Regions from separate parts of the Vibrio cholerae genome, predicted to be linked through region 1. Evidence: riboswitches for the same ligand, from Rfam matches in the RefSeq annotation. Region 1 holds a riboswitch; the other holds the start of a gene.
The links. Region 1 has a riboswitch for cyclic di-GMP ahead of F0316_RS05680 (TfoX/Sxy family DNA transformation protein). Riboswitches for the same ligand answer to the same signal wherever they lie in the genome.
Positions count from the first base shown of each region.

Region 2: it holds a riboswitch for cyclic di-GMP, as region 1 does, so the genes downstream of both, gbpA (N-acetylglucosamine-binding protein GbpA) here and F0316_RS05680 (TfoX/Sxy family DNA transformation protein) in region 1, are expected to answer to the same signal.

Region 1 covers NZ_CP043554.1:1,176,386-1,191,462, reverse strand. The annotation lists gene mukE (chromosome partition protein MukE) at 1-320, opposite strand, end outside; gene mukF (chromosome partition protein MukF) at 301-1,638, opposite strand; gene cmoM (tRNA uridine 5-oxyacetic acid(34) methyltransferase CmoM) at 1,650-2,432, opposite strand; gene elyC (envelope biogenesis factor ElyC) at 2,549-3,370, shown strand; gene torR (two-component system response regulator TorR) at 3,471-4,175, opposite strand; gene torD (molecular chaperone TorD) at 4,400-5,062, shown strand; gene purR (HTH-type transcriptional repressor PurR) at 5,469-6,479, shown strand; cyclic di-GMP riboswitch class I at 6,638-6,724, shown strand; gene F0316_RS05680 (TfoX/Sxy family DNA transformation protein) at 6,838-7,425, shown strand; gene F0316_RS05675 (TVP38/TMEM64 family protein) at 7,780-8,469, shown strand; gene F0316_RS05670 (putative signal transducing protein) at 8,503-8,814, shown strand; gene F0316_RS05665 (alpha/beta fold hydrolase) at 8,819-9,637, opposite strand; gene glgA (glycogen synthase GlgA) at 9,825-11,279, opposite strand; gene glgC (glucose-1-phosphate adenylyltransferase) at 11,281-12,498, opposite strand; gene topA (type I DNA topoisomerase) at 13,167-15,077, opposite strand, start outside.
Region 2 covers NZ_CP043556.1:244,973-260,049, forward strand. The annotation lists gene F0316_RS15285 (DEAD/DEAH box helicase) at 1-289, opposite strand, end outside; gene rnb (exoribonuclease II) at 664-2,700, shown strand; gene F0316_RS15295 (DUF3024 domain-containing protein) at 2,795-3,148, opposite strand; gene F0316_RS15300 (phosphate ABC transporter substrate-binding protein PstS family protein) at 3,356-4,192, shown strand; partial or broken gene F0316_RS15305 (MaoC family dehydratase) at 4,338-5,008, opposite strand; gene F0316_RS15310 (cryptochrome/photolyase family protein) at 5,303-6,853, opposite strand; cyclic di-GMP riboswitch class I at 7,123-7,229, shown strand; gene gbpA (N-acetylglucosamine-binding protein GbpA) at 7,347-8,804, shown strand; gene F0316_RS15320 (serine protease) at 9,135-10,562, shown strand; gene F0316_RS15325 (M28 family metallopeptidase) at 10,597-12,102, shown strand; gene speB (agmatinase) at 12,290-13,219, opposite strand; gene speA (arginine decarboxylase) at 13,220-15,077, opposite strand, start outside.

The DNA of each region.
Region 1 (15,077 bases):
TCAGGGCTCAAATAGAGGAAACAGAGCACTTTACCCACCAGCATATCCAGCTCAGAGAGCACACTGCGGTTGATAAGAGAAGTGGAACGCGGACGCAGATAGAAGAAGCCTTCCGGCGCGCGTACTAGCTCGGTGTGGTAGCGTTGATAAAACAGCGCCAAATCCGGCTCAAAATCCGACAGGAAGGCGTGGTTGTCCAAATCGTCACTGGAGACATGACGCCCCGCTCGCAGCAAACTGTCTAACGCTGGGAACAGCGGGTTCGCAATCGCTTTGGCCAGATTCTCTGGCATGTATTCATTAATATCGGTCGATGACATTCGCTTGTACCTTTGCGCCAAAATCGTTGATCGCCGTCCAGTCAGGCTGGATAGCGCGGTAGTCGGACTCGGAGTAACCCAGCCTTACCGCTTGGTCGACAACCATTCGGGCTAAATCGAAATGATGGGTTCGTGGATGGCTAGCTAGGTAATCACGCAGCACAAGGGCTAAATCAATCGCTGCGCCTTGCTCTTTATGCACTTTCAGCATGTCGCCAATCCGCTGCGCAAGTTCATCGTTCACTTGTTGCAGCTCTTCGTATTCCACTTCCATCGGCACATGACCGGTAACTTCTTCGTCACGCAGGGTCAAGGTTTCATCTCGCAGATCGGATAGACGTTCTGCATCGGCGTAAGTGAGATACCAAGGTTGTTCAAAATAGTCGTTCATTGACTGACGCAGACGTTGGCTGAACGCGCGGTTCTGGTCCATATCAATCGCGGTACGAATAAACTTGTGGACATGGCGATCGTAACCAATCCAAAGATCGATCGCTTGCTGCCCCCAGCTCGTGATGCGGTCGAGCTTCATTTGCAGCGCAAACAGCGTCTCTTCGATGAAATCCAATTCCAGATCGCCATACACGCACTCCTGAATATCGAGGATTTGCGTTTGCAACTCATCGCCTGCCGCTTGCAAGGTATCTTGCAGCTCACGCAGTGTGGCGGAAGTCTCAGACAGCAAGGCTTCACAGTTGTTGATCGCATCGCGCCAATCTTTATTCAGCAGATCCGCAATCTGCTCTTTGACCGATTGCTGCTGCTCATCCATCACACGCTGGTTAAGGTCGATGCGATCGAAGATTTCACTCACCGAATATTTGAGTACACCAAACACGTTTTTGCGCCAATGGGCGACACTGCCACCCTGCTGCGCTGATTCCACAGCTTTCGCCATCTCATCCGCCACCATAGAGAGTTGGATGGATAGTTTGAGTTTGGAAAATTCGCGATGACGAACGTAGTAATCGGTAATGCCGATCGCCAACGGCGTCAAACGGTAGATGCTGGCACCTTCCGTCATTTCGCTGGTAAAACGGCTTAATAAGCGCTGCTTGACCAGATCATTAATCGCATTGTTAGCCCGAAAGGCTGAGGCTTCTCCCGATTCTGCAAACAAGCGCGTGACTATCGCGAATGCATCGTGAAGTTCTCCTTCTCCGAGCTCTTCATCAAATCTTTCATTACTGAGCACAGCAATCGCGAGCAAAAATGCCAGCCGCTCAGTAGGCAGATTCAATGAGAAGTCATACTGTTTTACCCAAGTGACGAGTTCGTCGATAGGCTTTTGCACAGTATCCTGAGTAAACTCACTCATTGTGTGTCCTGTTATTGTTTTTTCTTAGCCCATACGTGAATGTATCGACCCAATGAGAGGTAAGGCTCCTGACGGCAGAATTTGCGCTCCAGTGCCACCAAATCCTCATACTGGTATTCGCCCATGTTTTTCATGTTTCCGATGTAATCACTGAAACAACGAATACCGGATTTCCCGCAGATCTCAAAACCCGATTCTTCGATCCATTGGTAGACCTCTTCGGGGAGCAAGCCTTTCTGCGGTTGTAATTTAAACCGTTTGCGGTGCGGCATATCCTCTAGCACGTGCGGAATGTTGCCACACACGGCGTTTTTGTAAACCAAACCGTGATAGTTGTAAAACATCACCGACACCATGCCGCCCGGTCTGACTTGCGCCAGCAAATTTTGCAACGCCGGTTGGGGTTCCGCTAACCATTCCATCACCGCATGAAACAGCACCAAATCCACGGGCGCATCAAGGTGTGCTTGAATCGTCTGCACTGGTGAATGGACGAAGCGATACTGCTCAAGCAGGCCATTGTTTGCAATATCCTGTTCGGCCAATTGCAACATTTCCGAAGAAAGATCACAGAGTGTCACTCGATGCCCAAGGCGAGCGATTTTTTGCGATACTTGCGCCAAGCCGCCACCCGCATCGAGCACGTGCAAGGGAACTTTTTGCGTGTCCAGTTGACTGAGAAGCTGCTCCAAATCTTCCCAAACAATGACTTGGCGGATCTCACCTTTGTCAGAACCGTATATATTTTTTGCAAATTTGTGGGCAATATCGTCGAAATTGCGATCTTCTGTCACAGTAGCTTGAGTTATGATAACGAACCGTGCCTGCTATTCTGTCATACGAATGGCAGGAATAAAGAGGCTTCGACTCTTTTTATAATCAAGTGCTGTTTTTTCGGACTGTTTTCTCTATGTTTGAGCTGAAAAAAATATTTTCTTCACTGTTGATGCCTCTGCCAGCGCTGCTGATCATTGGTTTCGTGGGCCTGATGTTGATCATGTTCACGGCAAAACGTAAAACTGGCTGCCTAGTGGTGTTATTCTCCCTCACTGGGCTATTTCTGGTTTCCTTTCAACCCGTGGCGACTCGTTTGTTGATGCCACTTGAACGTACTTACACGGCATTTTTACCCGTAGAAGGTACTCTTGACTACGTGATGGTGCTCGGGAATGGCCATGTCATTGATGATGATATTCCCCCCACCTCCGAGCTTACTCGTGCTGCGCTCATGCGCTTAACAGAAGGCATTCGTATTAGTCGTATGTATCCGGGTTCGAAACTTATCCTCTCCGGTTACGCTGGCGGCAGCGAAGTTAGCCATGCTCGGATGATGGCGCGTGTCGCTTTGGCGTTAGGCGTGCCTAAATCGGATATTATTTTGCTGGAAACCGCTAAAGATACTTGGGAAGAAGCGCGCCAAGCGGCCGCTTTCGTGCAACAAAAACGCATGGTGCTCGTCACCTCAGCCAGCCACATGAAGCGTGCGATGCGTGAATTTGAATCGGCGGGCTTAACACCCATTCCTGCCCCGACCAATTACTTAGGCCACCTCAATATTATTCAGCCTTGGGATAAATACATTCCAAGATCGCGCTATCTTGAGCAAACTGAGCAGTATTGGCATGAAACTTTAGGACTGATGTGGCAAACCCTGCGAGATACTGTGGCAGGGGATAGCGGTGAGCCTGTGCTTACTCCACCGGTGGTTGAAGAGGCACCAAGCGCACCTTAGTCTCATCCGCTTTAGGGATCATAAGTAGCATTAAAAAACTGGCATTTAGCCAGTTTTTTAATTTTTACAATGCAGAAAAGAATAAGGACACTTTCGAAGTTTAATCTCCAGCAAACATGTACCCTTCGCCGTGAACCGTCACAAAGATTTGCGGGTTTTTCGGATCCATTTCCATTTTGGCGCGCATACGGCGGATCAATACGTCAATCGTACGGTCGTTTGGCGCATCCACACGGTGACTGATCATGTTCAAAATCCGCTCACGGCTCAGCACTTGATTAGGATAAGAAGAAAGCGCAACCAACAACTCGTATTCCGCTTTAGTGAGCTTGACTGGCTCACCGTTACGGCTTAATGCACGGCGCTGAACATCGAACGTCCACTCACCAAAATGCACCAGTTTGTCATCGTGTTTGTCGGTAATTCTCTCTCGCTGTGCGAGGGAAATTCGCCATAATAAGTTTTTTACACGAACCTGAAGCTCGCGTAGGTCAACAGGTTTGGTGACATAATCGTCCGCGCCCATTTCGAGGCCAACGATTTTGTCGATACTGTCGGTGCGTCCTGTCACTAAAATAATGCCAATCTCCGACTGGCTGCGTAATTCTCGCGTCAATAACAGACCGTCTTCACCGTGCAAATTAATGTCCAGCAAAACCAGATCGATGTCATTGAGCTCTAACGCTTCTCTCATCTGTGCGCCACTTTCTGCTTCCGTCACTTGGTAACCTTCATTTTGAAAGTAACCACTTAACTTACTTCGCGTGACGAGGTCATCTTCAACCACAAGTACGTGATAGCTCATAATGCACCATTTTAAATAACTGGATGTATCGCAGGGTTATTCTATTCATATTTGTTAATAACTCGAGAAAAATCGTGAGAAACCTCACTTTTTCTTGATGCAAAGCAAACTTCTTTTAACAGATTAACAACCTATTCTTTTCTTTTCACAAACTGTCACAATCACCGTGATAGCTGTTCATTTTTATGGTTTAGACTAAGCACACATCGATTGGGAGTGCAGAGATGATGCAAGAACTGAAAATCCTCAATGAAAAGCGTGCTGAAATCTATTGGTGGCTGTCGAGCCTGTTTTTTAAAGAACTGAGCGAGCAAGATATTGCTCGCTATCACTCAGCAGAAGTTCGTACTTTTTTAAGCGGGCTCGCTGATGAGCAAAGCTTGAGCCGCGAAGTTAAACACTTGGTCGAGGCGCTCAATCGCTTGCAAGATCGCCAAGATGCACAGCTGGAGCTCGCTGCAGATTTCTGTGATCTCTTTTTGAAATCAGACCGTGATTCCGCCCTGCCCTATGCTTCTGTCTATGCCGATCAAGGTTTACTCAATGGCAAGCCTGCGCAGCAAATGCGTGAGTTACTCAGCGCACATGGGGTTAAGGTTGAACAAAATCTCAATGAGCCCGAGGATCATCTTGCCATCCAGCTCGATTTTTTAGCGCATCTAGCAATCAGTGCTAACCAAATTGAGCACTCAGCACAACTGAGTTTAGCGCTCCAAGCTCAGTCCGACTTCATAAGTCAACACTTACTCACTTGGCTACCTGCCTTTGCTGAACGTTGCACTCAATTTGATGCTTTCGGATTGTACTCAGCCGCCGCTCGTTTAGCGTTAGCCTTTATTCAGCAAGATAAACACTGTCTTGATGAGCTGATCCAAGAGACCCATTAGCCAGACAGGCAAAGCGGAAAGCCAGCCTATTTTATCTATCCCAAACGGCTTCGTGTGGTAGCCAACACCACGGCAGGGTCAAATAGGAAGGGGATAGACGAATTAATTGTGAAATGGCTTATAGTTTGGTGAATGAATTTCGTTGCGACGGAGAGATTTGCAGTCTAAAATCCATCCGCAAACGATAAAAACGAGTAAAAATTTCAACCGCTGTTTCTCGGCGGTTTTTGTTTTTTATTACTTTAGGTTTATTACTTTAGGCATAGTGATTGAAGCGCTTTACGTACGGCATAGTGTTGGACATGTGCTCGCACAGAGTGTGAAGATTCGCTCAGTCTCGCCTTACTTCTGCTGATTAAATCCACCGATGTTATTCGCTGGCAGCAGTCATCGACAGGAACACTCTATGGCTACGATTAAAGATGTGGCACGCCTTGCGGGCGTGTCAACCACTACCGTTTCTCACGTCATCAATAAAACTCGCTTTGTGGCAGAAACCACCCAAGAGAAAGTGATGGAAGCCGTTAAGCAGCTGAACTACGCGCCAAGTGCCGTGGCACGCAGCTTAAAGTGCAATACCACTCGCACGATTGGTATGTTAGTGACGCAATCTACTAACCTGTTTTTCTCGGAAGTTATCGACGGTGTGGAAAGCTACTGTTACCGTCAAGGCTATACGCTGATCCTATGTAACACAGGCGGCATCTATGAAAAGCAACGCGATTATATCCGCATGCTGGCCGAAAAACGGGTTGATGGCATTTTGGTGATGTGTTCAGACCTGACCCAAGAGCTGCAAGATATGTTGGATGCGCACAAAGATATTCCAAAAGTGGTTATGGATTGGGGTCCAGAAACGTCGCACGCCGATAAAATCATCGATAACTCCGAAGAAGGCGGCTACCTCGCGACCAAATACCTCACTGACCGCGGTCACACTGAGATTGCATGTTTGAGTGGTCACTTCGTCAAAGCCGCATGCCAAGAGCGCATTCAAGGTTTCCGTCGCGCGATGGCGGAAGCCAAGTTGACCGTCAATGAAGATTGGATCTTGGAAGGTAACTTTGAGTGTGATACTGCCGTTTTAGCGGCGGATAAAATCATTGCGATGGACAAGCGCCCCACGGCGGTATTCTGTTTCAACGATACGATGGCATTAGGTTTGATGAGCCGTTTGCAACAGAAAGGCATACGTATTCCAGAAGATATGTCTGTCATCGGTTACGATAATATCGAGTTAGCAGAATACTTCTCTCCACCACTGACCACAGTGCACCAACCTAAGCGTCGTGTGGGTAAGAACGCGTTTGAAATTTTGCTAGAACGCATTAAAGACAAAGAACACGAGCGCCGAATTTTCGAAATGCACCCAGAGATCGTAGAGCGCGACACGGTGAAAGACTTGACAAAATCCTAACTTTCTTGACAATTCATAACGCCTATATTTGAAAGCTTGTCACATAAATATGACAAAACATATGTAGTGCGAGTATTATTAGTAGGGCTCATTCTCACATTTGAAATATCAGTATGTGAGAATGACCCAAGAATGATTAATTTTTATCAGGAAAAATGTCACGCACAGGGCAAACCATTCGAAAGAGTGGGACGCAAAGCCTCCGGCCTAAACCAGAAGACGTGGTAGGTAGCGGGGTTACCGATGGCAAAATGCATACACTTTGTTGACTCATCATTGACACTATGAATGCATGCTTTTGCTAATTTTCTCGGACCTGACTTGGTGGCGTATGTAACAATACTCCGAGACTAACAGCATGGATAAACCAGTATTAAAAGATTCAATGCGGCTCTTTGAGCAGCTAGGACGTGTTAAATCTCGTTCAATGTTTGGTGGCTTTGGTATTTTCGTCGACGAAACTATGTTTGCGCTTGTGGTTAACGATACGCTGCACATCCGTGCAGATGACGCCACAATCGAAAAGTATAAACAGCAAGGTTATGAACCTTATGTTTACAAAAAACGTGGCTTCCCCGTTGTAACTAAGTACTACGCTCTACCTGAAGATTGTTGGAGTCATCCAGACTCTATCCTCAATGAAGCGCGTGCAGCACTGGAGGTCGCTAAGGCCGAACGTGAAACTCAAGCACAAGCGAAACCTGATCGTTTGAAAGATCTTCCTAACTTGCGTTTAGCAACAGAAAGAATGCTCAAAAAAGCAGGTATCGACACCGTCGAGTCTCTTCAGACTCTTGGTTCTGTTGAAGCTTATAAAGCGGTTCAACGAACTCACACGGCAGAGGTGAGTTTAGAGTTGCTATGGGCTCTAGAAGGCGCAATCGAAGGTAAACATTGGTCGGTGATCCCACAAAATCGTCGTGATGAGCTATTAAGGCATCTCTGAGTTTCATTTTGAGTTCATCAACGCCTGTAATCATCCTGTGTTTTTACACACCCTATATTTCATAACGCGTCCAAAGTGGCGCGTTATTTTTTTGAAAGAAAAACGGCCTTTGGCCTGTCTTTACTTTTAGGCTCTCTATGTATCTCCAGTAAATTCAGTGACAGACGATATACTTGAGTAATGAGCGATACTCTAATGACTTGGAGTGACAAGTCGGCGGTCACTGTGTGCACCCACATCAAACCAGAGATAGTCTATGGTTGGGTGAAGAATCGTAGCCCACACCGCTGAAGAGCCAAGTAAAACGGGCAATATCACGCCCCACAAACCATAAAGTAATGACTAGGTACTCGAATGTATAAAAAACTCATCATCGCCCTTGTTTTGATTGCCATTGCCGCGCTCTTGGTGACGCAGTTTAGCCAATACCTCACTCTTGATGTTGCGAAAGCCAAACAAGCCGAATTAGCGAATTATATTGATGCCCATTTGCTGCAAGCCGCACTGATCTATTTTGTGGTGTATGTTCTCCTAACCGCATTTTCAATCCCCGGCGCAACGGTCGTGACTTTGTTGGGAGCGGCACTATTTGGCTTTTGGTTGAGCTTACTGCTGGCTTCTTTTGCCAGTACCATTGGTGCCACTCTCGCCTTTCTCAGTAGCCGCTTCTTATTGCGAGATTGGGTGCAAGCTAAATTCGCTGATAAATTGCAAACCATCAATCAAGGTATTGAACGAGATGGCGCGTTTTATTTACTCTCTCTGCGACTGATCCCGATTTTTCCATTTTTCCTGATTAACTTAGTGATGGGGCTAACGCCTATCTCCACTTGGCGTTACTACTGGGTCAGCCAACTTGGTATGCTGCCGGGTACGGCGGTGTATCTCAATGCGGGTACTCAACTGGCGGAAATCTCAAGCCTAGGCGAAATTGTGTCGCTCCCTGTGCTCGCTTCATTCGTTTTGTTAGGCGTATTTCCGATAGTGGTGAAATGGATCATGGGTAAATTTCAGCAGCGTGCCACTCAATCGCCAGTGAAGTAAGTCACTCTTGGTAAAAGTAAGCTAGGAAGGACAATGAAAATCTACACGGCCACTCATCCGCTTGAAGCGCACATGCTGATGCAGCTTTTGCATCAGCAAGGGATAGCGTGTGAGTTGCGTGGAGAAATGCTGTTTGCGCTGCGCGGCGAGATCCCGATGGATTCCAGCAGCGCCCCTTCACTTTGGTTAAAGAAACCGGAGCAACAAACCGCAGCGCAGCAAATCATCCGAGAATTTCTCAATCCCCCACCCGCCGAATGCTGGCAATGCCCAGAGTGTGGGGAGCATCATGAAGGGCAATTTTCCGCCTGCTGGCAGTGTGGTTTTAGCCAAACCGCTCAGTGAGGGATTAACGGATTTGGCGCTGGATAAACTCGATAGAACGCTGATTAAACAGCTCAGGCTGCTCGACATTACATACATGACCGCAGTTTGGGATTTCATACAGCTCACTTTGTGCGTGGAGCGCCACCATCTCTTTCACAGGATGGATGAACATGTAGTCCTTCTCTCCCATCAAATATAAGGTTGGGATCGGCAATTCACGGTCGCGGAAATAACGCATCAGCGGATTCACCTCAGCGGTTAACGTAAACCAACGTTTAAATTCTTTCTGACAGAGCTTTTGCGCTTCACGAATAAACAGATGGCGAGACTCTTTTTGACTACGCTGCGGCATCACTATGTAAGCAAATAAGCGATACAGCCACATGTACGGGATGAGGTGCTTACTTAAGTGTCCTAGCTTAACCAACACTTGCGAACGCGCATTAAGCCGTGTAACCGCGCCACCAAGCACCATAGAATTGACCCGATGCGTGGCAAGCTCAGCAAGGTTACGGACTATGATGGTACCCAGCGACATGCCCACAAAATGCGCCGACTGGATTTTCAAGTGATCAAGCACTTTCAGCACATCCAGCGTCACAGTCTTAAACGTATAGCGATTGGCAATCCAGTCTCTCAGTAACTGATTGGATTTCCCGTGGCCGCGCAAATCAATCAGCAATAAATTGAAATGCTGCCGATACGCTTTGATCTGCTTGAACCATATGGATGAGCTGCCCCCCGCACCATGAACGAACACCACCCACTCCTGACTTGTCGGGTGAAGATAAGTTTTGTGAAACAGCACTTTTTCGGCAATGGCAGTCATAGGGGAAGACATTGAAACCTCTTAATTACGCAGGCCAAGACTACCATAATCTTAGTCAAGAGAATCCCCCCAGTTGTAAGAAACTGTTGAGTGAAACAGAAAAAAGGCACCTTGCGGTGCCTGAGAGATGCTTCATAGACCCAAACGACTTGGAGTGGCAGCCAACACTGCAGCCGCTTCAAATCGGACGGTGATATCGTTAGCCAAATCGCGCGAGCCGATACATCTTCATATACTCTTGGGCAGACTCTTCCCAACTGAAGTTTTGCTGCATGGCACGTTGTTGCACCTTCAGCATCTCTTCTGGCTGCTGCAGATAAAACAAGAGTGCCCGCTGCATCGTGATCAATAGAGCTTCTGGCGTGGGCTCTTGGTAACCAAAGCCTGTCGCGCGCTCCGGGAATTTATCGTAATCGTTCACCGTATCTTTCAAGCCACCCACTTCACGAACAATAGGCAGAGTGCCGTAAGCCATGCTGTAAATCTGATTGAGCCCACAGGCTTCAAATTCAGAAGGCATTAAGAAGAAATCCGATCCCGCTTCAACCCAGTGCGCTAAACGCTCACTGTAGGTCTCGACAAACGCAAACTTGGCCCGATGATAATGAGCGATCTTATTCAGCCGCGCAGCAACTTCCGGCTCACCAGTACCCACAATGACCACTTGAACGTTATTGCGCAGGAACTGCTCTAAAATCGGCAACAGGTAATGAAAGCCTTTCTGATGCGTTAAACGGCAAACCATACCAAACAGAGGTACATCGGTAACCGGCAGGTGTAACTCTTCCTGCAGCGCCGTTTTACACAGCGCTTTCCCGTTGCGCATAGACTCAGGCTCATCGCTGTAGGTTACCGGCAGATAATGGTCGGTTCTTGGATTCCACTCGCTGTAATCACAACCGTTGACGATGCCGTGTAAATCGCGCGCTCGGCGCACAAAATCATCCACCAGCCCGTGAGCCCCAAGAGGCGTTAAAAGCTCAGCCGCATAATTAGGACTCACCGCATTCACTTTATCCGCAAAAGCGATCCCCGCCCGCAGCATGCTCACATGATCGTGACCGTATTGCAGAAATTCCATACCCGATAAATTGAGCTCAGGAATAACTTCTAATTGATGGTAGGAAAAGATCCCTTTAAAAATCGCGTTGTGCACCGTCAGCACACTTTTGACTTGCTCAAAAAAGCTGTCATAGCGATAACGGGTTTTCAGCAAAAAAGGCACCAAACCCGTGTGCCAATCATTCGCATGAATGATGTCAGGCTGAATACCGAGTTTCGGCAGTACGTCCAAACACGCTGCAGAGAAAAAACCAAACCGTTCACCATTATCGGCATAGGCTTGATTATTCTCAGCATACAGCGCCGGGCGGTCAAAATATGCAGGGCAATCAATTAGATAGATTGGCACACCGTCTAGCTCGCGTTTTAAAACACGATACTGAGTGTGCGGCCAGTGTGTCAGCTCTGTTTCCAGTACTAACTCTGCGTCTTCCTTTCCCGGTACTGAACGATAAGCAGGCAGCGCAATGGCTACCTGCTGGTGCAACGCTTTCAACGCTTGTGGCAGCGCTTTTGCCACATCGGCTAGGCCACCACTTTTTACCAGCCCCTGTACTTCTGAAACGGTAAACCAAACGTTGAATTGTTCCATTCTAGAATCCTACCTTACTACCTTTCGCAATCACCACAATCCCTTCATCGGAAACGTGGAAACGCTTTCTGTCCAGTTCCAAATCTTCACCAATGATGGTACCGGCGGCGATCTCGACATCTTTATCGATAATGGCGCGCTTAATCGTGCAGCCAGCTCCAATTTTTACGTCGCCCAAGATAACAGATTCACTGATAAAAGAGCCAGCAGCAATGTTGCTACGGAAACCCAGAACTGATTTATAAATGGTTGATCCTTGGATATAACTTCCCCCAGAGATCAAGCTATCTGTAATTTTGACTTTCTTGTCTTTGACATCCACAAACGTCGCAGGTGGCAAAGGAGGATAGTAGGTGTGCAGCGGCCAGCTGCGGTTGTATAGCGAAAATTCTGGATCTTTGTCGAGCAAGTCCATATGTGCCGACCAGTACGATTCGATGGTTCCGACATCACGCCAGTAGGTCGATTCCTTCTCTCCCTTAATTTTGTTGGTCGTGAAGTCATACACATAGACTTTACCGCGCGGGAACATTTTCGGGATAATGTCTTTGCCAAAGTCATGGCTGGACTGGTTATTTTCAGCATCTTCACGCAGTTCTTTGCTGAGCGTTTCCGCTTCGAAAATGTAGTTACCCATCGAGACCAGTGCCCACTCAGGCTCACCGGGGATCGATTTGGGATTGCTCGGTTTCTCTTCAAAACCGACCATTTTGCCGTTTTCATCCACTTCAATCACCCCAAACTGAGAGGCTTGGCTGATCGGCATACGCAGTGCAGAAACGGTCAATTCCGCTTCCATACGGCGATGAAAATCGAGCATTTGGCGAATATCCATCTTGTAGATATGGTCTGAGCCAAAAATACAGACTTGATCTGGCGCGACAATCTCAACAAAACGGAGGTTTTGATAAATCGCATCGGCAGTGCCTTCATACCAACGTTTTCCATCACGCATCTGTGCAGGAATAATGTCGATAAAACGGTCGGTGATCCCGGAAAGATTCCAGCCCTTTTTCATATGAATGTATAGCGATTGCGATTTGAACTGCGTCAGAACATAAATCCGCATTAAATCGGCATTCACGAAATTATTGAGTGCAAAGTCGATTAAACGGTAGCTTCCACCAAAAGGAACTGCCGGCTTGGTACGGGTTTCAGTCAACGGCTTCAAACGTGACCCTTCTCCTCCCGCCAAAATCATGCCTAATACTCCAGCCATGTGTTGTTCTCCATTCTTTTATAATATTTGCCGAACCACGAAATTTTTGCTTTGGGGGTCCTGGCTCGGCGCTCCATGCTAACCGACAGCAACATCAGTACGACAGCCAGCACAAATGTGCTGAATAAACAATGCAATCGGTTGGCTATACGTTATCGAATCCTTGGCCGAATACCAATCAATTTCTTAAAATCTCAGTGGTGAAACAAGACGAGATGGAAAAGACTTATTCCAACTCACACTCTTTTGGTGGTTCAATGACATAAACCTCATATTCAGCCATCACGGCACATTAACTGCCTGAATGTCAGCTCACCTCCTAAATAATGAAAATGATGATTTAGCGAAGAAAATCGCTCAATACATAGAAAAGAATACGTAGCGGATAAATATCGGACTGAGAAAGAGCGTTGGGTTCTGGGGCGCAAAGTTTGCGAGAAGGTAACGCCAGAACTCGCTAAAAGGACTCAGATTGAGTGGTTAATCTCATAGTAGGCAGGATCAAAGTGTAAGACTCTTTCGTGAGTCACACTCTGGCAAATTGATGATGAAAAGCATCAATACCAATCTGGTATTTCTCAGAACTGCTTCGCAAAGCCTGATACAAAAATAAGACAAGGCAGCGAGACTGCCTTGTCTTATTTTGATTGAACAAAGGATGAGTCGGATTATTTCGCGTTTTTGCGTTTATCCGTGACCAACCATTTACCCTCTTGGTAAACCGCCATCCAACCGGAAGGTTTACCCTCTGTCTCGGTACGCACATAATGCTCTTTCTCTTTACGAGAGAAGCGCACCACAGCAGGTAAGCCATCAGGGTCATGTACGGGTGCAGAAGTCAGATACTGGTATTTTTCTGGCAAACGCTCAGCAAAACGTTTCAACTCTTCCACCAAAGGCGCGCGCGTTTCACGCGATTTAGGGAAATTGCTCGCCGCAAAGAACAAGCCAGATGCACCATCACGCAGCACAAAATACGCATCCGAATTTTCACAGGGCAGTTCAGGGAAATGCACTGGCTCTTCTTTCGGTGGCGCAACTTCGCCATTTTTCAGGATCTTACGCGTATTTTTACAAGCGTCGTTGGTACAACCCATGTACTTACCAAAGCGGCCATTTTTCAGCACCATGTCTGAGCCACATTTATCACACTCGACGGTTGGGCCTTCATAGCCTTTGACTTTGAACTCGCCTTCTTCAACGATAAAGCCTTCACAGTTCGGATTGTTACCACAAACATGCAGCTTACGCTTATCGTCAATCAGATACGCATCCATCGCCGTTTCACAAATTGGGCAACGCTTCTTAGCACGCAGTGCTGCGGTTTCGACATCCTCTTCGAGAACGCTGATCACCCCTTCTTCGTCACCTAAGTTGATGGTGGTTTTGCAGCGCTCTTTCGGCGGTAATGCATAACCAGAACAGCCTAAAAACACCCCTGTCGATGCCGTGCGGATCCCCATCGGACGCGAACAGGTCGGACACAAAATGTTGGTCATCACGATGTGATTAGGCTTCATGCCACCTAAGCTTTCATCTTGCTCCGCCGTTTCGAGGTCGCGACTGAAATCAGCAAAGAACTCATCCAGTACGGCTGTCCAGTTCACTTCACCTTCGGCGATTTGGTCGAGTTTCTCTTCCATACGCGCGGTAAAATCGTAGTTCATCAAGTCATCAAAATTCTCATCAAGACGATCGGTGACAATTTCGCCCATTTTTTCCGCGAAGAAACGGCGCTGATCGACTTTCACATAACCGCGGTCTTGAATGGTGGAAATGATCGATGCATACGTCGATGGGCGACCAATACCACGCTTTTCTAACTCTTTCACCAATGCCGCTTCCGTGTAACGCGCTGGCGGTTTGGTAAAGTGCTGTTTCGGATCTAGGCTGACGAGCTTTAGGCTATCACCGACCTTCACCGGAGGCAGGATCTGATCTTCGTTTTTACCCAACGGGCGCTGTACGCGAGTCCAACCATCAAACTTGAGGATACGACCTTTCGCTTTCAGGGTGTACTCTGCCGCTTTTACACTGACTGTCGTGGAATCGTATTGCGCAGGTGTCATTTGACAAGCCACAAACTGATTCCAAATCAGGGCATACAGCTTGTGTGCATCCGCTTCCATTCCTTCCAGATCGTCGGCGGTGACCGTCACATCCGAAGGACGAATCGCTTCGTGCGCCTCTTGGGCATTTTGCTTGCTGCCATACACATTTGGCTGGCTCGGCAAATACGCCTCACCGTAATGCTTGGTGATGTAGCCACGCAGATTCTCAACCGCTTCCGCACTCAAGTTGGTTGAGTCGGTACGCATATAGGTGATGTAACCCGCTTCATACAAACGCTGAGCGAGCATCATGGTCTTTTTCACCCCATAACCAAGGCGAGTACTCGCGGCTTGCTGCAGGGTTGACGTAATAAAAGGTGCACTCGGTTTACTGGTGGTCGGTTTGTCTTCGCGTTTGCACACTTCGTACTGCGCTTTATTGAGCGCAGCAACCGCCGCCAAGGCTTCCGTTTCGTTCACGGGCTTGAAAGCTAAACCGTCTTTTTGGGCCACCAACAGGCGAAAATC
Region 2 (15,077 bases), on a different replicon from region 1:
GGTTTTTGATCTCAGCTGCTACCTGAATCGCCAGCTCACGCGTTGGCGCCATAACAATAGCTTGTGGCTTGTACTGAGATAGATTAAGTTTGTTGAGCAGAGGCAAAGAGAATGCCGCTGTTTTACCTGTACCTGTTTGCGCTTTACCCAGTGCATCACGGCCTTCAAGCAGAACAGGAATCGCTGCTGCTTGGATAGGAGTTGGTGATACGAAGCCCATTTCGGTTAGGGCAGAAAGGATGGCGCTGTTCAGTGCTAAATCACTGAATTGAATTGCAGTATCTTGCATGGGGATCCCACTAAATGAAGAAATAACCAAGGTCCCACGTGCTTTACCATTTCCAACCAATCCAATGAATTGCTGAGTCCGTTCAGATGCGGATAAGTATTAAAACGCATCAAGCCGCTAGGGACATATAAGGGACGCGGATTATTCCCTAAAAGCATAAAAAAAGCTAGGAAAAATTGAATTTCATCACAAAAATTTCTTAGCAAAGGAAAAATGACGTCTCATTGACCGGAAAAACCCCGTTAAAACACCAAAATTGCTGACAATTTCAGCGAATAAATAAACAGCCAACGGCGCTCAATCTCACGTTTTCGGTAGTAATCCAGCCCCTCAATGATTATAGTGTGCCCAACTTAAACGGTTAGATAAAAAAGATGTTCCAAGACAATCCGCTCCTCGCGCAGCTTAAGCAAAAAATCCAAGAAAACCTGCCTAAAAAAGAAGGCACCATCAAAGCCAGTGACAAAGGTTTTGGCTTCCTCGAAGTCGATAGCAAAACCAGCTACTTTGTTCCGCCTCCTTATATGAAGAAGTGTATACATGGAGACAAAGTCGTGGCTTTCATCCGCACCGAAAATGAACGCGAAGTGGCTGAGCCTTCTGAACTCATCGAGCAATCGCTGACTCGCTTCATTGGTCGCGTAAAGCTATTTAAAGGCAAACTCAACGTCGCGCCCGATCATCCACAACTGAAAAAGCTGTCGCTGAAGGCAAAAACCAAGAAAGGCCTCAACGAAGCTGACTTCCAAGAGGGTGACTGGGTGGTCGCTCATCTTGTGCGCCACCCGCTGAAAGGTGACGATGGTTTCTTTGTGCAGATTTCACACAAAATCACCGATGCCAATGACAAAATTGCCCCTTGGTGGGTGACATTAGCAGAAAACGATCTGCCCTACAGCGAGCCAGCGGGCATTGACGATTGGCAACTGAAAGATGATGCAGACCTGGTTCGTGAAGATCTGACCGCACTGCCTTTTGTGACCATCGATGGTGAATCGACCAAAGATATGGACGACGCGCTTTACGCACAGCAACTGCCAAACGGTGATTTTGCGCTGACTATCGCGATTGCCGATCCAACCGCTTACATCACCCCAGAAGATGAGATGGACAAAGTTGCTCGCGAGCGTGGCTTTACCATTTATTTGCCGGGTCGCAACATTCCAATGTTGCCACGCGATCTGGCTGATGAGCTTTGCTCTCTGATGGAAAACCAAGTTCGTCCAGCGCTATGCTGCTCAGTCACTATCCGTAAAGATGGCGTGATTGGCGATGATATTCGTTTCTTCGCAGCCAACATCAAATCTCATGCACGCCTAGTTTACGACCATGTTTCTGACTGGTTGGAGACTGGCCGCTCGGAACAATGGCAACCAAGCGAAGAAATCGCCCAAGTAGTGCGCGACCTCTACGCTTTCTCACAAGCACGTGCGAACTGGCGTGAGACCCATGCCGTAGTGTTCCCAGATCGTCCAGACTACCGTTTTGAACTGAGCGCAGATAACGATGTGGTGGCGATCCATGCGGACATGCGCCGTACGGCAAACCGCTTGGTTGAAGAATCGATGATCACTGCGAACATCTGTGCGGGTAAAACGCTGCAAACTACATTTGGTTTTGGTGTATTCAATACCCACGCGGGTTTTAAAGCTGAAAAAATGGCCGATGTAGTAGAGCTCATGGCGGTCAACGGCGCACCCAATGCGGATGCAGAAACGCTGGCAACCGTGGAAGGCTTTGCCGCTCTGCGCCGCTGGCTAGCCACGCAAGAAACCAGCTACCTCGATAATCGTATTCGTAAATACCAAAGCTACAGTGAGATTGGCAACCAGCCTCTCCCCCACTTCGCGATGGGCCTTGATGTGTACGCAACATGGACTTCGCCGATTCGTAAATACGGCGACATGATTAACCACCGTCTGCTGAAAGCGCACATTCTCGGCAAAGCCCCGGTGCAAACGCCGGATGAGACAGTTGGTGAAGAACTGGCTCTGCACCGTAAACACCACAAAATTGCTGAACGTAATGTGGCAGATTGGCTCTATGCGCGCACGCTGGCTGATGAGCCTGCGAAAGAAACCCGCTTCCAAGCTGAGATCTTTGATATCAACCGTCCGGGCATGCGTGTTCGCTTACTCGAAAATGGCGCAATGGCCTTTATTCCGGGAGCTCTGATCCTCGATAACAAAGAGCGTATCGAGTGTAATGGTGAAGACGGCACGGTACTGATCGATAAAGAAGTGGTGTACAAACTTGGTGATGTGCTGGAAATCGTCCTGACAGAAGTCAATCAAGAAAACCGCAGCTTAGTGGGTAAACCAACGCAAGTGTTTGCTGATCTGGTTTCAGAGACGCAAACCAGTGCGGAGCAACCTGCTGAGGGCGCAGAAAATAACGAGCCACAAGTTTAATTCGCTTGGTTTGAGTCTCCTTCATTCAAAAGGCATTCTTCGGAATGCCTTTTGTTTTTCTCGTCTGGCGAATAACCCCATAAGCGTGCCAAGCCTATACCCAAAAATACGCTTTCGGATCTTTCTCCACTTCGCGGATGATGGCGGTTAAATCCTCGCTACGCGCCAAAAATGGATAAGGGATCCAAGCTTCACTCTGCGCTTTTTGTTGATCGTAGGCGTAGAGCGCCCACTGTTTAGACGCTTCTTCCCAGACGATTTTTGCAACCAAACTTTCGTAGTCACAACGGGTTGAGTCGAGTTTGTAGTGGCACAGAATAAACTGCACCCCGTGCTCGATGGGCTCAAAGCTCGACTTGCCGAGCTCAGCAGGTAAGCTCTGGTTGCGGCTCATGCAAAGCAATTCTGCACGGCGTTCAAGCTGTCTCTGGAGAAGATTGACAATCATTTTTAACCTCATCGGTGTCTGAGTCTGCTCAGTATGGCTATCTGAGCGATGCAATTCCATGATCTCCACATCATTTGAGTATAAGCAATGGGTGCAAGCTCAGTGAATTTCACCAATCAACTCACTAACCTAGAGCTGCCTTCACATTTTTGTCATACGTTTCAGGCATACTGCGTAAGATTTTTTTGACAATATGGGAGCTAATTTATGATCAGGATGGCACTTGCCGCCGTTTGCGCACTTCTTTTTTCCATCACAACGATGACACCCTTTGTGCAAGCAAGTGAAATAACCATTTCAGGTTCCACCTCAGTGGCCAGAATTATGGACGTACTGGCTGAAAAATATAACCAACAACACCCCGAGACTTATGTCGCAGTTCAAGGTGTGGGTTCTACCGCTGGGATTTCTCTTTTGAAAAAAGGCGTCGCGGATATCGCTATGACCTCACGCTATCTCACGGAAAGTGAAGCGCAAAACACCCTACACACTTTTACGCTGGCTTTTGATGGTTTAGCGATTGTGGTCAACCAAGCCAATCCAGTCACCAATCTTACGCGAGAGCAGTTATACGGCATTTACAAAGGCCAAATCACCAACTGGAAACAGGTGGGCGGTAACGATCAAAAAATCGCGGTCGTGACTCGCGAAGCCTCATCGGGTACTCGCTACAGCTTTGAAAGCTTGATGGGATTGACCAAAACCGTCAAAGATCGTGAGGTTTCTGATGTTGCGCCGACCGCGCTTGTCGTCAATAGCAACAGCATGATGAAAACGTTAGTCAACCACAATACTCAAGCGGTTGGCTTTATCTCTATTGGCTCGGTCGATAAATCCGTCAAAGCGATTCAGTTTGAAAAAACGGATCCCACTTCTGACAACATAGCTAAGCACACTTACCAATTATCGCGCCCGTTCTTAATTTTGCACTACTCAGATAAAGCAGACGAACAGACCAAAGAGTTCATCGCCTTCTTAAAGTCTGAAAGCGCTAAAAAATTGATTGTGGAATACGGCTACATTATGCCAAGTGATGTGGAATAAACCGCAAGAGCATCACTCTTACTGCATGAGTTTCTGCATGGTTGCACCATAGTTCTTCATGGTTTACCACAGACAGTGTGCTTCAGAAACGAACAAGGAGAGCAAATAGGCTCTCCTTGTTGATTTATACTGATGACACAATGGGTTAGAAGTGCAGTTGGATCACTGACACTACAACACAACCCGGACGACGAACGCCCTCGATCTCAACCTTGATTTCACGCTCAATCTCAAGTCCCTTCTTAATCGGGGTAACTTTCGACAAAGTGCTCACGGCACGAACTCGATTACCCGCTTTTACTGGATAAGGGAAACGTACCGAGTTCAAGCCAATATTGACCACCATTTTCGCAGTTGGAAACAAGGTTTTCTCTTCATCAACGCTGTCGGTTAACTTTGGCAACAATGCCAATGTTAAAAATCCATGCGCAATCGTCGTTTTGAATGGCGATTCCAACGCCGCACGATCCGGATTGGTATGAATCCACTGCATATCTTCAGTGACTGCACCGAATTGATTGATTCGCTCTTGATCAACCAGTAACCAATCTCCCGTATGGATCACTTCACCCACCTGGGTTTGCAACTCGTCATACAGCGCCTGAGCCTCGGTTTGAGTTCAATCGGCTCAGGGATCGGCGTATCTTCATTGGCAGGCAGATGCAGATCTTTTACCCACCCAAACAGTGGGCGGCTTTGGGTCTTGTTTAAAATATCATCCCAGTACTCGCGCACAGACGGAGACATCCACTGCTTAAATTCAGTGTGCTTAACCAAGTTTTCAGCTCGATGCTTCAGAAGCTCAGCGACTCTCATCAAAACCTCATTCTTAACCAAGAAGAAATGGAAACGACCTAATTTTGAAGTACTTCACAGTAAGCTGCAATCACTTTCGGGCGTACATGCGTAACCTGTAACCAACAAAAATGTTTAAAAACAAAGCATTATCAATAAAACATTATTTTATTAGCTTTTGAACAATTAGAGCAAACACACCATTTATTTCCATCTTTTTGCGCTACGTTAGCCAAGCAAGCTCATCGGCAACTTGCGAAGAATTGTAGAATGCCATGCAAATATTGCACCAAATCGGTACTTTCTAACCCTCATTTATAAACTTTCAATCTGGCTCAGATACGCATCAGCCGTGCTCAGGATCGCTTGCTGAGAATCGCTCGTCATCTTGTCCCACGTTTTGTATAGCATTCCGATGCGAGGATTGTTGGCGAGTCGATCACGATGTTTAAGCATAAACCGCCAGTAAAGCGAATTTAGCGGGCACGCTTTCTCACCGGATTTGAGTTTCACTTGATAAGCACAAGAGGCGCAGTAGTCACTCATTTTATTGATGTAGGAACCACTGGCTGAATAGGGTTTGGTGGCGATCAATCCGCCATCCGCAAACAGAGCCATACCTCGCGTATTGGGAAGTTCGACCCATTCAATCGCATCGATATAGATACCTAGATACCAGGCATCGACTTGATCAGGGTCACACTCGGTCAGCAAGGCAAAGTTCCCCGTCACCATCAAGCGTTGAATATGATGCGCGTAGCCAAAATCCAGTGACTGAGTGATCGCCTGCTGCAAGCAACGCATCTTGGTTTGTCCATTCCAGAAATAGCTTGGTAACGGCCGCTGCGCTCCTAAATGATTGCGTGTTTGGTAGTGAGGCATATTGCTCCAATACATGCCGCGCACATATTCACGCCAACCGAGAATTTGTCGCACAAATCCTTCCACTTGAGCTAACGAGATCTGCCCTTGAGCTGCGCGATAAGCACTAATAGTGGCTTCAATCACTTCGCGAGGTGAAAGTAGCTTACTATTGAGCGCAAATGAAAGTCGGCTGTGATACAGGCTCCAGCGATGGGGATGCTGCGCCGTCATCGCATCTTGAAAGCGCCCAAAATTAGGCAGGCAAATTTGGCAAAAATGCGCCAGTAAGGAGAGCGCTTGGGCACGATTGATAGGCCACAGCAGTGACTCTCCGACTTGTCCGATAGACGGAATCCGATGACGTTCTAATCGCGCCTTGATGGACGCAACGGGATTATCAAAACAGAGTGGCGTCGGCAACTGAAGAAGATCTGGCGCTTTCAGTTTATTACGATTGTCGGCATCAAAATTCCACTGTCCACCTTCAGGTTTGCCATCCGCCGTCATCAAATAACCAAAACGCTTACGCATTCGTCGATAAAAGTGTTCCATCAGCACGGCTTTGCTTGCGGGAAATTGCTCTGGGATCTCTGCAAACGGTAGCAAGAAGTGCTCAGTATCAACGCACCCTATTGTGATGCCGGATAGGCGCAAATTGGCCATTTGCTCAAGCAGTCGATACTCGTCAGGTCTTTGGTATTGGAAAGCATCGGCCTGAACTTGCTGGCAAATCTGCGCGATCAGATCGGGTAAATCGTTATATTGCGCGCTGGCATCCAGATCCAGATGCCATACGTGATGCCCTTCTGCACTTAAATAATCAGCAAAAGCTTGCATGGCCGCAAAAAATGCACACTGCTTTTGAATGTGATGGCGAACGTACTCCTGCTCCTGATGCAGCTCTGCAATCAGGTATAAAACATCATCTCTATGCTCAGAAAACCAAGAATGAGCATGGTTGAGTTGGTCACCCAATATCAATCGCACAACGGAATAGCGCATGGTGCTCCTTAATCAATACCGCGACAGAAGAATGCATTATCTTCCATCCATGCTTTGGGTATACGTTTAAAACCGCTCTCCGATCAGTGGTTAACCTGTATTGACACAGTAGAAACCGAGTAAAGCATCAACCTTTCATATTGAATAAACATCATATATTTCATGAAGATATTAGTTATTTAACTCTAAAAAATAAGCGTGAGAGCTTGATTCCACATATTGAGTAATGACTTCGCTTTCTCTCTTGGTCTTAAGTAAATTTGCTCTCGGTCACACTTTGGCAAACCCTTTGAAAAAATGGGACGCAAAGCTTCCGGTCTGTCGGTCAAGAAAGCTCATAAAGCCCTCTTACACCTAGGATAGCGGGGTTACCAATTCGGTTTATGCCGTTTTGTCTTATGCGTTGCTGAAGGTGCTGAAGTTCAGATTCACTCTGAACTGCGTCTGGCGCTTTGCCAGACAAACTATGTCAGCTAACAAAGAAGAGTCTGTGATGAAAAAACAACCTAAAATGACCGCTATTGCCCTGATCCTCTCTGGTATCAGTGGATTAGCGTATGGACACGGCTACGTTTCCGCAGTGGAAAACGGTGTCGCCGAAGGACGTGTCACCTTGTGTAAATTTGCCGCTAACGGCACTGGAGAGAAAAACACTCACTGTGGCGCGATTCAATACGAACCACAAAGTGTCGAAGGCCCAGATGGCTTCCCGGTCACTGGCCCTCGCGATGGCAAAATTGCCAGTGCGGAATCGGCATTGGCGGCAGCGCTGGATGAGCAAACCGCCGACCGTTGGGTAAAGCGCCCAATTCAAGCTGGCCCGCAAACCTTCGAGTGGACGTTTACCGCCAACCACGTCACAAAGGATTGGAAATACTACATTACCAAACCAAACTGGAACCCAAACCAGCCATTGTCGCGTGATGCATTTGACCTCAATCCGTTCTGTGTCGTTGAAGGAAATATGGTGCAGCCACCAAAACGTGTCAGCCACGAATGTATCGTGCCTGAGCGCGAAGGGTATCAGGTCATCCTCGCCGTATGGGATGTGGGCGATACCGCAGCTTCCTTCTACAACGTGATCGACGTGAAATTTGACGGTAACGGCCCAGTGTTACCCGATTGGAACCCAGCAGGTCAAATCATTCCAAGTATGGATCTCAGCATTGGCGATACCGTGTACACTCGCGTGTTTGATAACGAGGGGGAAAACCCTGCTTATCGCACTGAGCTGAAAATTGACTCTGAGACGCTAACCAAAGCCAATCAATGGTCTTACGCTCTGGCGACTAAAATTAACCAAACGCAAAAACAGCAACGTGCTGGTCAGCTTAATGGCGATCAATTTGTTCCCGTTTACGGCACCAACCCGATTTATCTGAAAGAAGGCAGTGGCTTGAAGAGTGTTGAAATTGGCTACCAAATTGAAGCGCCACAGCCTGAGTATTCACTGACGGTTTCTGGTCTAGCGAAAGAGTATGAGATTGGCGAACAACCGATTCAGCTTGACCTGACTTTAGAAGCGCAAGGTGAAATGAGCGCAGAGCTGACGGTTTATAACCACCACCAAAAGCCGCTGGCAAGTTGGTCACAAGCGATGACGGATGGCGAGCTGAAATCCATCACGCTAGAGCTGAGCGAAGCTAAAGCGGGACATCATATGTTGGTTTCTCGCATCAAAGATCGCGATGGCAATCTGCAAGATCAACAAACTCTCGATTTCATGCTGGTTGAACCGCAAACACCACCAACACCGGGTGACTACGACTTTGTTTTCCCGAATGGCCTGAAAGAGTACGTGGCTGGCACCAAAGTGCTCGCTAGTGATGGCGCAATCTACCAATGTAAGCCATGGCCATACTCTGGCTACTGCCAGCAATGGACAAGTAACGCTACTCAATACCAACCGGGTACCGGCAGTCATTGGGAAATGGCGTGGGATAAACGTTAAGTTATCCTCCCTCTTACACCCATCATCCCTCAGCTCACGCTGGGGGATTTTTTATTCTCCAGTGGCTACCTCTCCACTCTTTCTTCGTGCTTTACCCTTCCTACTTGAAGCAGCTGCACTGTGGGCTAGATCCATACTAATTTGCCTCTTATTTACCACCTACATACAACTCCAGCGTCGTTGAGAAACCTCTGAGAGAATCGAGTCTGCGGCACTTTATTTATAGTTTTATGTTCAAATTTATTTACTTATCGAATCAATCCAATTTGTTGCATATCGGTTAATTGCATTTACTTTTTATTAACAACCATTCTTTCAGAAGGAATCATGATGAAAAGTAAAATAGTGACCGCCACACTGGCTTTATGTTGTCTATCCCCATCGTTCAGTTACGCTCAGAGCACCGCTCCAACCATTGCCGATGAGGTGATCTTTACTCTCTCCTCCGAAACCTTAACCTCCCCTCGCGCCGTCGTAGAACATCCCAAGGCCGATTTTATTAAATTACATTTTAAATCGCTGAATTTACCCCAAGGCAGTGCCATCAGACTGACCTCTCGAGATGGCACTGAAGTGGTGCAATATACAGAAAGTCAGCAGTCATGGTTTGCTCAATCGCTCTTTGGTGACCAAGTGTTGATTGAGTTGATCCCCAATGCCAAGGGTGAAATCGGACAATTTGAAATCGACTATTATATGGCCGGAAATGAGAGCCTTGCCGAGTCAGCTCTGTTGTCCACTTGTGGGATCAATGAACGCAAAGATGTCGCCTGTTGGCAGGACTCCCATCCAGAGAAAGTCTCTTGGTCGAGCCCAGTAGCACGGTTATTGATTAATGGACGCAGCCTTTGTACAGCTTGGCGTGTAGGCCCTGATAACCGACTGTTCACCAATAATCATTGTGTCAGCACAGCCTCTGAACTCAAGCAAACGGAAGTGTGGTTCAATTATCAGCGAACAACATGTAATGGGTCACTCGCCACGACCGTCAAAGTGATGGGTAATGAATTATTGAGCACCGATTACACCTTGGACTATACCCTCTTCACGGTCGATGATTTCAATAAGATCGCCTCTTTTGGTTACTTAGGGCTGGACAACACAGAGCCTGTTTTTGGCAATGGGATATACATTCCCCAGCATGGGGCTGGCAATCCTAAAGAACTCGCCATCGAGAGCGATAAGAATGGATCTGGCTTATGTCAGATTGATATCGCATCAACCAATGGTCGAGGCACTCACACGGACACTGGCTACTTCTGCGACACCATTGGCGGCTCTTCGGGCTCCCCCGTCCTCAACACCTCTGATAACAAAGCCATTGCCTTACATCATTTCGGCGGGTGTGAAAATCAAGGGGTAAAAATCAGTAAGATCTGGCCTAAAGTGGCGACGTTTTTTAATCATACCTTACCCAATGGCTCCGTTAGCCAAACGCCACCTCAAGTGAGAGAGCTCATTCCAAACCAACCGCTCAATAATCTCGCCCTATCACAAGGTGAAGAGATGTTGCTGATGGTAAAAGCTTCAAACCGAAAGACCAACTTAACCATTTCGATAAGTTCAGGGAGCGGTGACGCAGACCTCTACGTAAAAACGGGCCAGCCACCAACCCAAAGCCTCTACGATTGCCGACCTTATCAATCGACAAATAACGAAACCTGTGTTGCGCCCTTAGTGAATGAAGATCTCTACATCATGCTGCGTGCGTATCGTAGTTTTGCTGGGGTCACACTCACTGCGACTGAAAAACAATAACGATTCTTCACACCCACGGAGAGGGGAAAATCTTATGAACAAACTATTCGTCATGGCTTTGATGTCGGCAGCGTTGAGCGCCAATGCTGAAGACAAAGTCTGGATCTCGATGGGCGCAGATGCCGTCGGAAGTTTAAATCCTGCGCTGAGCGAATCCTTATTACCTCATTCATTCGCCAGTGGCTCTCAGGTATGGATAGGCGAAGTCGCTATCGACGAGCTTGCCGAGCTTTCACATACGATGCATGAGCAACATAATCGTTGCGGTGGCTACATGGTACACACCTCAGCACAAGGTGCGATGGCGGCGCTGATGATGCCGGAAAGCATCGCCAATTTCACGATCCCCGCACCTTCACAGCAAGATCTGGTCAATGCTTGGCTGCCACAAGTGAGTGCAGACCAAATCACCAATACGATCCGTGCGTTATCCAGTTTTAATAACCGCTTTTATACCACCACCTCGGGGGCACAAGCCTCTGATTGGCTGGCCAATGAGTGGCGATCCCTCATCTCGTCATTACCGGGGAGCCGGATTGAGCAGATCAAGCACTCTGGTTATAACCAAAAATCGGTCGTTTTGACGATTCAAGGCAGCGAAAAACCCGATGAATGGGTCATTGTCGGTGGTCACTTAGATTCAACTTTAGGCTCACACACCAATGAACAATCGATTGCCCCCGGTGCGGATGATGATGCCTCCGGTATTGCCAGTTTGAGTGAGATCATTCGTGTCTTACGTGATAACAATTTCAGGCCAAAACGCTCCGTTGCATTGATGGCCTATGCGGCGGAAGAGGTCGGTTTGCGAGGCTCACAGGACCTTGCGAATCAATACAAAGCACAAGGCAAAAAAGTCGTATCGGTCCTGCAACTTGATATGACCAACTACCGAGGTTCTGCGGAAGATATTGTCTTTATTACCGATTATACCGACAGTAATTTAACCCAGTTCCTCACGACACTGATCGATGAATACCTCCCTGAGTTAACTTATGGTTACGACCGCTGTGGCTATGCATGCTCAGACCATGCCTCTTGGCATAAAGCCGGCTTCTCAGCGGCCATGCCTTTTGAATCTAAATTCAAAGACTACAACCCCAAGATCCACACTTCGCAAGATACTCTAGCGAATTCTGATCCCACGGGTAATCATGCGGTTAAATTCACCAAACTCGGGCTCGCTTATGTCATTGAGATGGCCAATGCAGGCTCATCTCAAGTTCCCGATGATTCTGTCTTGCAAGATGGTACGGCGAAAATCAATCTCAGCGGTGCACGAGGCACTCAGAAGCGCTTTACTTTTGAGCTCTCCCAAAGCAAACCGCTCACCATTCAAACTTATGGTGGTTCAGGCGATGTTGATCTGTACGTAAAATATGGCTCCGCTCCCTCAAAATCGAACTGGGACTGTCGCCCTTACCAAAATGGTAACCGAGAAACGTGCTCATTCAACAACGCACAACCCGGTATTTACCATGTGATGCTGGACGGTTACACCAACTACAATGATGTGGCGTTAAAAGCCTCAACTCAGTAGCTTGGGAAAAGCGATATCACCAAACAACTTGGAGTTGCTGGTCGAAGGCAAGTGAGTGAATCCCTATGAGCATAGATAGACTATGTGATTGGGGTGAACGAACATAGCCAACACCGCTGCAGCTTCAAGTCGGACGGGTATAGAAAAAAGGCCTGATCTCTCAGGCCTTTACATTGCTTAACTCAGATTACTCTTCATCTTTCTTGTTGGATGCCCAAACGTAGAGCAGTTCCAGAGCGATCGTCGCACCCGCCAGTGAAGTCAGGTCACTTTGATCGTAAGGAGGAGATACTTCTACCACATCCATACCGATCAGGTTGATGCCTTTCAGCGCGCGGATGATTTTCAGGATCTTGTCTGAGCTCAAACCGCCACAAACTGGCGTACCCGTACCCGGTGCGAAAGCAGGATCCAGACAGTCAATGTCGAAAGTCAGGTAAACCGGCTTGTCACCCACGATGTGGCGAATTTGCGCAACAATCTCTTCGACAGACATGTCGTTGGCTTGCATCGCGTTAATCACGTTGAAGCCGTGGCCTTCTTGTTTGTATTCCGTACGAATACCCACTTGCACCGAGTGCTTAGCCGAGATCAGACCTTCTTTTGGCGCATGGTAGAACATGGTGCCATGGTCATACGCACTGCCGTTCGCGTAAGTGTCCGTGTGTGCATCAAAGTGGATCAGCGCCATTTCACCGAAGTGCTTAGCGTAAGCACGCAGGATTGGCAGAGTGATGAAGTGATCGCCACCCAGTGCCAGCATGGTTTTGCCACTTTTCAGAATTTCGCTGGTCGCGGCTTCTAGGCGGTAAGTGAAATCTTCAGCATCACCACAATCAAAAACCAAATCGCCCGCATCAATCACGTTGATCTTTTTAAACAGGTTGAAATCCCAAGGGAATTTCTTACCTTCCCAAGCGAGGTTAACCGAAGCACGACGAATCGCGTCAGGCCCCATACGAGCCCCCGGACGACCGGACGTCGCCATATCCAAAGGCACGCCAAGTACCACGACATCAGCATTAGTATCTACTGGGTTACGCACATAGGGACGACGGACAAACGTCATCGCGTTTGAGTAGAGTGAATAATCAGTTTTAGTAAACAAATCATTCATTTAGAAATCCTCTAAGTAAGTATAGCCGCTCAGGCCTAATTCAAGTTCCGCCAAAACGGTCTCTTGTTCTTCTTTGGCAACACGTTGAGAAACCAGTTGACGATAGTTGGTGCGAATTTTATCTACATCGATGTGAACGTAGCGCATCATATCTTCAACCGTGTCACCTTCATTGATAAAGGCAATTTCAGACTCGCCATTATCATTAATATTCACAACCGCGCTGTGTGTGTCACCAAACAGGTTGTGCATATCGCCCAAGATTTCTTGGTATGCACCAACCAGGAAAAAGCCCATTAGGTATGGCTTGTCACTCGTCCATGCTGGCACAGGCAGTGTACTTTCAATACCTTGGCCTTCCACGTACTGTTCAACCGCACCGTCTGAATCACAGGTGATGTCGAGCATTACTGCGCGGCGATCGTTCATTTCTTCCAAACCAGAAAGCGGCAGCACTGGGAACACTTGATCGATACCCCAAGCATCTGGCAGCGACTGGAATAGTGAGAAGTTCACGAAGAACTTGTCTGCTAAACGCTCTTGCAGCTCATCCAGAATCGGGCGATGGAAGCGGTTTTTGTTGCTCATCTTCTGACGCAGTTCATGGTAGATACGCAGTGACAACTGCTCTGCCCATGCACGGTGCTCAAGGTTTAATACACCCGTTGCAAACTGGCTATGCGCTTCAGAAAGATCGCTTTGTGTGTCGTTGTAAATTTCAATCAGTGCGCGGTCATCAGTACCGTGTTGCACTTCTTCAAATCCACGCCACATGTTTTTCAGTAGCATTGGCGCATCCGCACCCGGAGCTGGGATCTCCTCTGGCGAGTAGGCTTCCGTACCGATAACGTTGGTGATCAATACCGCATGGTGCGCCGTGATCGAACGACCCGATTCAGAAATGATCACTGGACGAGGCTGACCGTACAGGTTACACACATCGCTCACTGTGCTCACGATGTTACGTGCGTATTCGTGTAGACCGTAGTTCATCGAGTTGGATGACTGGCTACGAGTACCATCGTAGTCGACAGCCAAGCCGCCACCCACGTCGAAGAAATCGATGTGCGCACCCAGCTCACGCAGTTCACAGTAGAAACGCACCGCTTCGTTAACACCATTACGCACGTCACGAATGTTCGCCATTTGTGAACCTAGGTGGAAATGCACCAACTGCAGCGCTTCAAGCTGATCTTCCGCTTTCAAGCGGTTAATCACGGTGAGCACTTGTGATGCAGCTAGGCCGAACTTCGATTTTTCACCGCCGCTCGATTGCCATTTGCCTGCACCCTGAGAGGCAAGACGAATACGCAGCCCCAGACGTGGTTTCACGCCAAGGCTTTTCGCTTCTTTCAGGACCAGATCCAGCTCTGACAGTTTTTCCAGAACGATGAAAACTTTGTGACCCAGTTTTTCACCGATCAGTGCCAGACGAATGTACTCTCTGTCTTTGTAACCATTACATACAATCACTGAACTGGCTTGCTGAGCCATAGCCAACACCGCCAGAAGTTCAGGCTTACTGCCCGCTTCTAAGCCGAGTTGTTTGTGTTCTAATTCGGCCTGACTGGCCAGAATTTCATCTACTACCTCTTTTTGTTGGTTCACTTTGATGGGATAAACCAGCAGGTATTTATTTGGGTAGTCGTACTCTTCAATCGCCTGATTGAAAGCGTCACAAATGTTGTGCACGCGTTGATGCAGGATCTGCGGGAAGCGTACAAGCACAGGCAAATTTAAATCGCGCGCTTCGAGCTGTTTAACAATTGAGCTTAATTGCGTTTGATGAGCTTTGTCTTTTCTCGGCGACACATACACTTCGCCTTGATCGTCAATGCCAAAAAAGCCTTGGCTCCAG